3 regions of the Roseateles sp. genome follow, and region 2 is predicted to be linked to each of the others. Evidence: predicted binding sites of a transcription regulator. Region 2 holds the regulator's gene; each other region holds the start of a gene.
The links. Region 2 encodes FNR, which switches genes on or off when oxygen is low (the NO sensors DNR and NnrR bind a similar motif). Its sites were predicted from a motif close to TTGATNNNNATCAA; they were not measured.
Positions count from the first base shown of each region.

Region 1 (3,268 bases), 1.2 Mb from region 2:
GCCGCCGGCCTGGGTTATACCTGGAAAGCCCTGGCAGCACGCGGCCTGATCACGGCCTTCGAGAGCCGCCAGCTGCAGCGCAACGAAGGCCTGCTCAAGCTGATCCGGGCCCGCCTGCATGCAGTGGCCGGCCGGCGCGAAGACCGCCTGGTCTTCGACCTGCAGACTGCCGTGGCCGAGAGCTTCGGCTACCAGTCCAGCAAGGCCCAGCGCGCCTCGGAAGTGCTGATGCGGCGCTTCTACTGGGCGGCCAAGGCTGTGACCCAGCTGAACCAGATTCTCTTGCTGAACCTGGAGGAGCAGATCAACGGCTCCCAGCAAGGTCTGATGCGCCCGATTCCGGGCCATGAGCAGCAATTCCTGGACCGCGCTGGCATGCTGGAAGTGGCCTGCGACGAGCTCTACGAGCGCGAGCCCCATGCCATCCTGCGCACCTTTCTGGTCTACCAGCAGACGCCCGGTATCAAGGGCTTGTCGGCCCGCACCCTGCGCGCGCTCTACAACGCCCGCGCGCAAATGGACGCAGCCTTCCGCCGCGATCCGGTGAACCGCGCCACCTTCATGCAGATCCTGCGCCAACCCGAGGGCCAGACCCACGCCTTCCGGCTGATGAACCAGACCTCGGTGCTGGGCCGCTACCTCTGGGTGTTCCGCGGCATCGTCGGCCAGATGCAGCACGATCTCTTCCACGTCTACACGGTGGACCAGCACATCCTGATGGTGCTGCGCAATGTACGGCGCTTCTTCATCCCCGAACATGCGCACGAGTACGCCTTCTGCTCGCAGCTGGCGGCGCAGTGGGACAAGCCCGAGCTGCTCTATATCGCCGCCCTCTTCCACGATGTGGCCAAGGGCCGCGGCGGTGACCATTCCGAGCTCGGCGGCGATGACGCGCGCCGCTTCTGCCGCGACCACGGCCTGAGCAAAGAGGACAGTGAACTGGTCGTCTTCCTGGTTCAACACCATCTGACCCACTCGCGTGTGGCGCAGAAGGAAGACCTGTCCGAGCCCGAAGTGATCCAGCGTTATGTCGCCACCGTCGGCGATGCCCGCCACTTGACAGCGCTCTACCTGCTGACCGTAGCCGACATCCGCGGCACCAGCCCCAAGGTCTGGAATGCCTGGAAGGGCAAGCTGCTGGAAGACCTCTACCGCCTGGCCCTGCGCGCCCTGGGCGGCGCTCAACCCAATCTGGCCGCCGACATCGAGGCCCGCAAGAACGAAGCGCGCCACACCTTGGCCCTGCACTCCATGCTGCCCGGCACCGAGACCGCGCTCTGGGACACCCTGGCCATCAGCTACTTCGCCCGCCATGAAGCGGGTGAGTTGGCCTGGCATGCGCGCTCGCTCTGGCGCCATGTACAGACCGCCACGCCGGTGGTCCAGGCCCGGCCCTCGCCAATTGGCGAAGGCCTGCAGGTGCTGGTCTATTCGCCGGACCGCCAGGACCTGTTCGCCCGCATCTGCGGCTACTTCGACGGTGCGGGCTTCAACATCCTCGATGCCAAGGTGCACACCACCCGGCGCGGCTTTGCGCTCGACACCTTTCAGGTCATCAGCCCCGATCTGGACTTGCACCACCGAGACCTGGTCTCTCTGGTCGAAACCAAGCTGAGCCAGGCCTTGCTGGCCCAAGGCCCGTTGCCCGAGCCGCGCCGCGGCCGACTCTCGCGCCGGGTCAAGAGCTTCCCCTACACACCTCGCATCGCCCTGCGCCCGGACGAGCGCGGCCAGGCCTGGCTGCTGTCCATCAGCACCAGCGACCGCGCCGGCCTGCTCTACGCGATTGCGCGCGTGCTGGCCCACCACGGCATCAATTTGCAGCTGGCCAAGATTTCCACCTTGGGCGAGCGCGTGGAAGACACCTTCTTGGTCGATGGGCCAGCACTGCAGCAAAACCGCGCCCAGCTGCAGATCGAAAGCGAACTGCTCGACGCGGTCAGTCTGCCGGCCTAAGCCCACACCAGGCTGCCATCAAGCGCCCCACCCGTGTTTGTCTTGATGGGCATCAAGGACAGCGCCGTGCGAGCATGTCACCATTGCTGCTGAGACCTGACCGAGCCCATGCCCTTCCTGGACACCGAAAAAGCCCTGGCCCAATCACGCAAGTTCGGCGTGAAGCCCATCCCCGTGCTGCGCCCCTTGGGCTGGCTGGCACGCGGCTGGCACGATATGTGGCGCTGCCCTGGTGCCTCCCTGGCCCACGGCTTGGCCATGGCTCTGGCCGGCTGCCTGATCGTGCTGCTGGCGCGCCACCATTTCTGGCTGCTGGCCGGGGCCTTCAGCGGCTTCCTGTTGGTCGCACCCATCCTCGCCACCGGCCTCTATGTCATCAGCCGTGACCTGGAGCTGGGTCGAACCCCGAGCCTGCGCACCGTGTTGCACACCTGGTGGCCACGCGATGGGCGCCTGGTGGTGTTTGGCTTGCTGCTGGCCTTTGCCGGCACGGGCTGGGTGATGACGTCCGCCTCGCTGATTACCGGCTTCAGCGGCCACACCATCCGCGAACCGATCGATTTCGTGCGCCATGTGGTGCTCAACGAAGACTCGCACCTCTTCGAGGCCTGGCTGGCCCTGGGCGCCCTGCTGGCCGCGCCGGTGTTTGCATCCACCCTGGTGGCGGTGCCCCTGCTGCTGGACCGCGACATTGGCGTGCTCGGCGCCGTCTTCACCAGCTGGCGGGTGGTCATGGAGTACCCCGCACCGGTGGCCCTGTGGGCCGCAATCATCATGCTGCTGACCCTGCTGGGCATGGCCACTTTCATGGTCGGCCTGGTGCTGGTCGTGCCCTTGCTGGGCCACGCCAGCTGGCATGCCTACCGCGATCTGCTCAGCGTTCACGACTGAACGCCGCGCTACAGACGCCGAGATCGGACCGAAAGACACCAGGATGTTTGGATACAGCGAACAGGAACTCGCCCAGTTTTGCCTCACCTGGGGCGTGGGCGGCTTCATGGCCTATATGGTGTTCATCATCCTGCAGCTGGCCCGCGAATCCAAGGCTGGCCGCTTCGGCACCTTCATCCTGCTGCTGGGCCTGGGCTTCGGCCTGGTGGGCTTCCTGGCCAAAGGCGTGATCAAGTACTTCATGGCCGGCATCGCCTGATGAGCTTGCGCGAAACCCTGAGCCGGACCTTCAAGCATTCGCTGCTGGAGGACGTGCAGGCCCTCGTCACCGGCACCTTGTTCGTGGCCCTGGGCGTGGCCTTGTTCAAGCAGGCCGGCATGCTGACCGGCGGCACGGTGGGCATCGCCTTCTTGCTGCACT
Region 1 covers NZ_OZ253537.1:4,081,977-4,085,244, forward strand. The annotation lists gene ACQY39_RS17605 ([protein-PII] uridylyltransferase) at 1-1,956, shown strand, start outside; gene ACQY39_RS17610 (DUF2189 domain-containing protein) at 2,065-2,847, shown strand; gene ACQY39_RS17615 (DUF2788 domain-containing protein) at 2,891-3,106, shown strand; gene ACQY39_RS17620 (YitT family protein) at 3,106-3,268, shown strand, end outside.
Region 1: the regulator FNR is predicted to act here: its motif matches at 1,999-2,012, upstream of ACQY39_RS17610 (DUF2189 domain-containing protein).

Region 2 (3,268 bases):
TTGCGCAGCCCCGTCAAGCTCGATGTGGTGCGTGACCGCGGTGTGCTAGCACGCGTGGTGGAAGACGGTTATGTCGAGAACCTCTACCGTCTGCAGGTCATGAACGCGACCGAGCAGACCCATCGCTACCGTGTCACCGTCAGCGGCCTGGAGGGTATCCAGCTCGAGAAGGCGGTCGAGTTGAGCGTCGCACCGGCCGAGGCGCGCTGGCTGACCCTGTCGGTGCGCGTGCCGCCCGAGACGGCGGCACGTGCGGCCCAAGACCACAAGGGCTCGCATGGCATCGAGTTCCAGTTGCGCAGCCAGGATGGCGGCCAATCCGGCGCCACCGTGGTGCACGAGAAATCAACCTTTATCGTGCCGCGCTGAGCGCCGGCTCGCACACGCACAGTCAGGAGACATACCCATGAGCCAGAACCTGAATCTCGATGCCCAAGCCCCGCTGGACAAGCCGGCCGGCTGGTGGCGTACCCCCATGATGTGGCTGGTCGTTGGCGGGCCCGCGCTGGTGATCGTCGCCAGCTTTGTGACCCTGAGCCTGGCCATCAGCCATCCCGACCCGGTGCTGGAAGAGAAGGTGGTGGCCAACAAAGCCAGCGGCGCCAAGGCCTTGCTGCCGGCCCGTGAAGCACGCAACCACGCTGCCACCGGCGGGCAGTGAAATGGACAGCGCTGATCGCTCCGCGTCGGCCGTCCCCAAGCTCAGCAGCCGCTGGGCCATGGCCGTGGCCTGGCCATCGTTTTTCATGGCCGGGGTGATGGAGGTGCTGGTGTTTGCCGTCATCGATCCCAGTGATCTGACTTGGTTCGGCGCTGAGCGGCTGGACTGGTCGCGCCAGGCGGTCTACACCGTCAGCTTCATGATCTTCTGGCTGGTGATCAGCCTATCGGCCAGCGTCAGTGTGATGTTGGCGACCTTGCCGGATCTGCCCGAAGACGCCCATCCACGCGGTTGGCCGCGCTGAGCGCCGCGCCAGACCCAGTCGCCATGGCGCGCATGAAAAAAGGCCTTCGGAATTCCGAAGGCCTTTTTCTTGGAGGTAGTTCGTCTCAGCAGGTGCTGTTGTTGACCAGCTTTTGTAGGCCTGCTTGGTCGAGGATGCGCAGATGGCGCTGCTTCACTTCGAGCAGGCCTTCTTCCTGGAATTTGGAGAAAGTGCGGCTGACGGTTTCCAGCTTCAGGCCGAGATAGCTGCCAATTTCCTCGCGCGTCATGCGCAGCACCAGGGCGGCGGCGGAGAATCCGCGCGCCTGCAGGCGTTGGGTCAGGTTGAGCAGGAAGGCAGCCAGGCGCTCTTCCGCACGCATGCTGCCCAACAGCAGCATCACGCCGTGGTCGCGCACGATCTCGCGGCTCATGATCTTGTGGAACTGGCGCTGCAGGTCGGTGAACTCACGGGACAGCTCTTCAAGCTGTTCGAAGGGGATCACGCAGACTTGCGAGTCTTCCAGCGCGACGGCGTCGCAGCTGTGGCGGTCGGTGCTGATGCCGTCCAGGCCCAACAACTCACCGGCCATCTGGAAGCCGGTGACCTGGTCGCGCCCGTCTTCTGAGGACACGCAGGTTTTGAAGAAACCGGTGCGCACGGCGTAAAGCGACTGGAACTCGTCGCCGCTGCGGAACAAGGTGTCGCCGCGCGCCACGGTGCGGCGAGTCGCGACCAATTGGTCGAGCTGGTCCAGGTCACCGGAGGACAAGCCGACCGGCAGGCACAGCTCGCGCAAATTGCAGCTGGAGCAGGCGACTTTCAGGGGCTCGATCTTGATCGGGACGGTGACGTTCATCGTGTGCTTCTTCAGGGGTTCAGCCCGCTCGCTTGAGCCGGCTTGCGCTTGTGGGACTTCCAGATTCTTGACGGACATGAGCATGATGCACCTCAAAACTTGAGGCATTGTTGTTCCGTCAAAGCGCGCGGAGCTTGATCCTTGTCAAGTCGCGCGGCCAAAGCCTTGGCAAAGTGCTGGACATGGTACAGAACATTCAAGGCCGCGCGCGCCCGGCCCCCGAGACAAGCCTCCCCGCCGCTGCCTGCATCAGTGAGGAGTTGCTGCGCCGCTTCGATGTTTCCGGCCCGCGCTACACCTCGTATCCGACGGCCGACCGCTTTGTTGAGGCTTTCACGCTGGAGCAATACCAGCAGGCCCTGGCGCAGCGATCGGGCGGCTCCCAAATTGGAGGCAACACGCCGCTGTCGCTGTACATCCACATTCCGTTCTGCGAATCGGTCTGTTATTACTGCGCTTGCAACAAGGTGATCACCAAGCACCATGACCGTGCCACCGAATATCTGCAGGCTCTGGTCACGGAAATGGACCTGACCCTGGAGCATCTCGGTCGCGGCGCCGCGGTCTCGCAGCTGCACCTGGGCGGCGGTTCACCAACCTTTCTCAGCGATGCCGAGCTGAGCCAGCTGATGGCGGACTTGTTGGAGCGATTCCGTTTGGCGCCCGGTGCCGAGGTGTCCATCGAGGTCGATCCGCGCACCGTGACGAACGAGCGTCTGGCTCATTTGCGTCAGCTCGGCTTCAACCGCCTGAGCTTTGGTGTGCAGGATTTTGACCCCGAGGTTCAGAAGGCGGTGCATCGTCAGCAGAGCTACGAAAGTGTGGAGGCGCTGATGACGGCTGCGCGCACGCTGGGTTTCGAATCCACCAATGTGGATCTGATCTACGGCCTGCCGCTGCAGACGCCCGAGTCCTTTGCGCGCACCATCGCCCAAGTCGGTGCGCTCAAGCCGGACCGCATTGCCCTGTACGGCTACGCCCACCTGCCGCAGCGTTTCAAGCCGCAGCGGCGCATCAACGAGGCCGAGCTGCCGGTGGCGGGCGACAAGGTGACCATGCTGGCCGCGGCCATCAGCGGCTTCGAGCAGCATGGCTACAGCTATATCGGCATGGACCACTTTGCACTGGCCACAGATTCCTTGGCTGTGGCCAAGCGCCAGGGGCGGCTGCATCGCAATTTCCAGGGCTACAGCACCCAGCCTGATTGCGATTTGATTGCCCTCGGCGTGTCTGCCATCGGCCGGGTCGGCGCCAGCTACAGCCAAAACGCCAAGACCCTGGACGAGTACTACGACTCACTGCGCCAAGGGCAGTTGCCGATTCAACGCGGCCTGGCATTGACGCGCGACGACATCGTTCGCCGGGCGGTGATCATGGCGCTGATGTGCCAAGGGCGGCTGGAGTTTGAGTCGATCGAGCTGGCGCATCTCGTCGATTTCGAGAGCTACTTCCGGCCTGAGCTGGAACGCATGCGCGGCCTGGC
Region 2 covers NZ_OZ253537.1:2,836,903-2,840,170, forward strand. The annotation lists gene ccoG (cytochrome c oxidase accessory protein CcoG) at 1-369, shown strand, start outside; gene ACQY39_RS12160 (hypothetical protein) at 407-661, shown strand; gene ACQY39_RS12165 (hypothetical protein) at 663-965, shown strand; gene fnr (fumarate/nitrate reduction transcriptional regulator Fnr) at 1,051-1,785, opposite strand; gene hemN (oxygen-independent coproporphyrinogen III oxidase) at 1,968-3,268, shown strand, end outside.

Region 3 (3,268 bases), 170 kb from region 2:
TCGGCGCCGTAGTGCGCGCCCAGCCCGCCGGTGAAGAGACCATAACCATAAGCCACATGGACCAGATCGCCCGCTCGGCCACCGGCGGCGTAGATGGAGCGCGCCACCAGACCGGCCCAGGTGTCGATGTCTTGCTGGGTGTAGCCCACCACCGTCGGCTTGCCCGTGGTGCCCGAGGAGGCATGGACCCGCGCCACCTGCTGGCGCGGCACGGCGAACATGCCGAAGGGGTAGTTGTCGCGCAGGTCTTTCTTGGTGGTGAAGGGAAACTTGGCCAGGTCGGCCAGGCTCTTCAGGTCTGACGGATGCACGCCGGCCGCGTCAAACGCCGCCTTGTAATGCGGCACCTGGTCGTAGGCATGCTGAAGGCTCCAGCGCAGGCGCGTCAGCTGCAGGGCTTGCAGCTCGTCCTGGCTGGCATTTTCGATCGCGTCCAGACCCAGACGCGATGCGGGGCCACTCTTGCTCTCACTCATGCCTCGGCCTCCGACGAATCCAGATTCGGGGCCAGCGGCAGCAGCACCACCGGCTTGCCCTTGATGCGGTAGCTCTTGCCGCGGAACACGGCCACCAGCTGGTCAGCCTGGTTTTTGACCGTGATGTCGTAGACGCCGGTGCGGCCGGCCAGCGAAACCTCGCGCGCCACCGCGGTCAGCCGGTCACCCAGGCGAGCCGGGGCGACGATGTCGATGCTGAAACCCGAGGCCACGGTCAACTCGTTGTAAGAGTTGCAGGCGAAGGCGAAGGTCGAATCGGCCAGGGTGGTGATCAGGCCGCCGTGGCAGATCTCGAAGCCATTGAGCATGTCCTCGCGCACCGTCATGGCCAGGGTGGCACTGCCGGGGGCAATCGCCAGCACCGCCATGCCTAAGCTTTGGCTGGCCCGGTCCTGGGCCCACATGCCGTGCCGCACGGCCTCGGCAATCTCTTGTGCATCCATGCTCATGGGCGGGCTCCGTCTTGATGCTGGCGCATGGCTGTTCAGCGGTCGCTGAACTTGGGCGCGCGCTTTTGCAAAAAGGCCGCGGCGCCTTCCAGGTAGTCGGCCGAGAAGCCCAGCTGGCTTTGCGTCACCGCCTCCAAGCGCAGGGCGTCGTCAAAGTCCAGCAGGCCAGCTTCGTCAAACGCCATTCGGGTCTGAGCCATGGCGCGCACCGGCATCTGGCTGATCTTCTGCGCCAGGGCCTGGGCGCTGGCGGCCAGTTCTTCATCGGGCACGGCCTTGTAGATCAAGCCGATGGCCTGCGCCTCGGCGGCCGGCAGCTTCTCGCCCAACAAGGCGAGCTGCAAGGCCTTGGCGCGCCCCACCAGGCGCGGCAGCAACCAGCTGCCGCCGCAATCGGGCACGAGGCCGATCTTGGCAAAGGCCTGGATGAAGCTGGCGGAGTTGCCAGCCAGCACCAGATCGCAGCCCAGGGCGAGGTTGGCGCCTGCACCGGCCGCCACGCCGTTGACGGCGGCGATCACGGGCACCGGCATGCTGCGCACGCGCTGGGCCAGGGGAATGTAGAAACCATCGAGCAAGGCACCGATGTCCTTGGGCGACTCGCCGGGCTTGAGATCGGGGTTGACCATGGGGTCGCTGAGATCCTGGCCGGCACAGAAAGCACGACCGGCGCCCGTGATCACCACGCAGCGCACGCTGGCATCACCCGCGGCCGCATCCAGGGCCTCGCGCAGCTCGGCCAGCAGGCCGGACGTGAAGGCATTGAGCGCCGCCGGGCGGTTCAAAGTCAGTGTGCGGACGGCACCGTCCTGCTGGCTCAGGAGTTGCGGTTCTTGCATGCGGCAGGCCTCGGGGCGGTTCGTTCGACGAAGGAAGGCAGCGAATCGATCAGCTCAAACACTCTTGACCGACCGGTCGGTAGATCGTAAGGTTGGTCTTGATTTGGCGCAAGACGGCGCTACTCAGCGTAAACCCTTGGAATGCAGTGAACAAGTGAATGGGTGAACAGGTGAATCAGCCACACTCGTCAGCGCGCCCCACCCGTTCACCCGTTCACCCGTTCACCCGTTCACCCGTTCACGATTCACGATTCACGATTCACCCCCGCACCCATGCCCTCCTACTCCATCGACGGCGTCATCCCGGTCGTCCACCCCAGCGCCCATGTCCACCCCACGGCCGTGCTGATCGGCGATGTCCACATCGGCCCGGGCTGCTACATCGCCCCCCTGGCCAGCTTGCGCGGCGATTTCGGCCGCATCGAAATCCACGAAGGCGCCAATGTCCAGGACAGCTGTGTGGTGCATGGCTTCCCGGATTCGCTGACCGTGGTCGAACGCAATGGGCATATCGGCCACGGCGCCGTGCTCCATGGCTGCATCGTGCGCCATGACGCCCTGGTCGGCATGAATGCGGTGGTCATGGATGCGGCCGAGGTCGGCGCCTACAGCATCGTTGCGGCCTGCGCCTTTGTTCGCGCCGGGCTCAAGCTGCCCGAGCGCTCGCTGATCGCCGGCCTGCCGGCCAAGGTCATGCGCGAACTCAGCGAAGACGAAATCAGCTGGAAGCGCGCCGGCACCGAGACCTATCAAGACCTGACCCTGCGCTGCCTCGCCAGCTTGCAGGAAGTCGCCCCGCTGGCCCAAGAAGATGCCGGGCGACCCCGCCTGCAAGTCAGCACGCATCGACCCAAGAACGACGGCAAGACCGATACCCAGCGCTGAACCTGCCGCTGGTCGCTGAACCAAGAAACAAACAAGCTGGACGGCAGTTGCCGGGTAGACTCGAAATTGACACACATCAAGATAGATGGGGTCGGCGCCGATGTCTTCGAGTTCACGATGTTTCTCAGGGAGAGAACCAGCATGCAGTACCCGATGCGTTCGTCCCGCGGGCGCCCCGCAGCCCGCCCCATGTGCGCCGAAACAGGCGTCTCGCCACGGGTGCGCCAAACATGAAGGCCGGGCCGGCTGAGCACGCGGTACTCGACTGCCTGTTCGCCAGCGACCTGCCTGTCGGCTTGGCCGTGCTGGACCGGCAACTTCGCTACACCCGGGTGAACCGGGCCTTGGCCGAATTCAACGGTGTGCCGGTCGAGAAGCTCTTGGGGCGCAGCGTCGCCGAAATGCTGCCCCAAGCCTTCGACAAGCTCGAGCCCCTGCTGCGCGCGGTGCTGGACCATGGCCACGCGCTGGAGAAGTTCCGTGTCCGGGTCCTGGTGCCCAGCCATCCCGACACGCCGTCCGACTGGGAAGCCAGCTACCTGCCCATCCGCGATGCTGAGCAAGCCGTGGTGGGCATATTGGTTCAGGCCGTCAACAT
Region 3 covers NZ_OZ253537.1:2,665,352-2,668,619, reverse strand. The annotation lists gene paaK (phenylacetate--CoA ligase PaaK) at 1-476, opposite strand, end outside; gene paaI (hydroxyphenylacetyl-CoA thioesterase PaaI) at 473-940, opposite strand; gene ACQY39_RS11410 (enoyl-CoA hydratase-related protein) at 982-1,785, opposite strand; gene ACQY39_RS11405 (phenylacetic acid degradation protein PaaY) at 2,059-2,670, shown strand; gene ACQY39_RS11400 (PAS domain-containing protein) at 2,901-3,268, shown strand, end outside.
Region 3: the regulator FNR is predicted to act here: its motif matches at 1,884-1,897, upstream of ACQY39_RS11405 (phenylacetic acid degradation protein PaaY).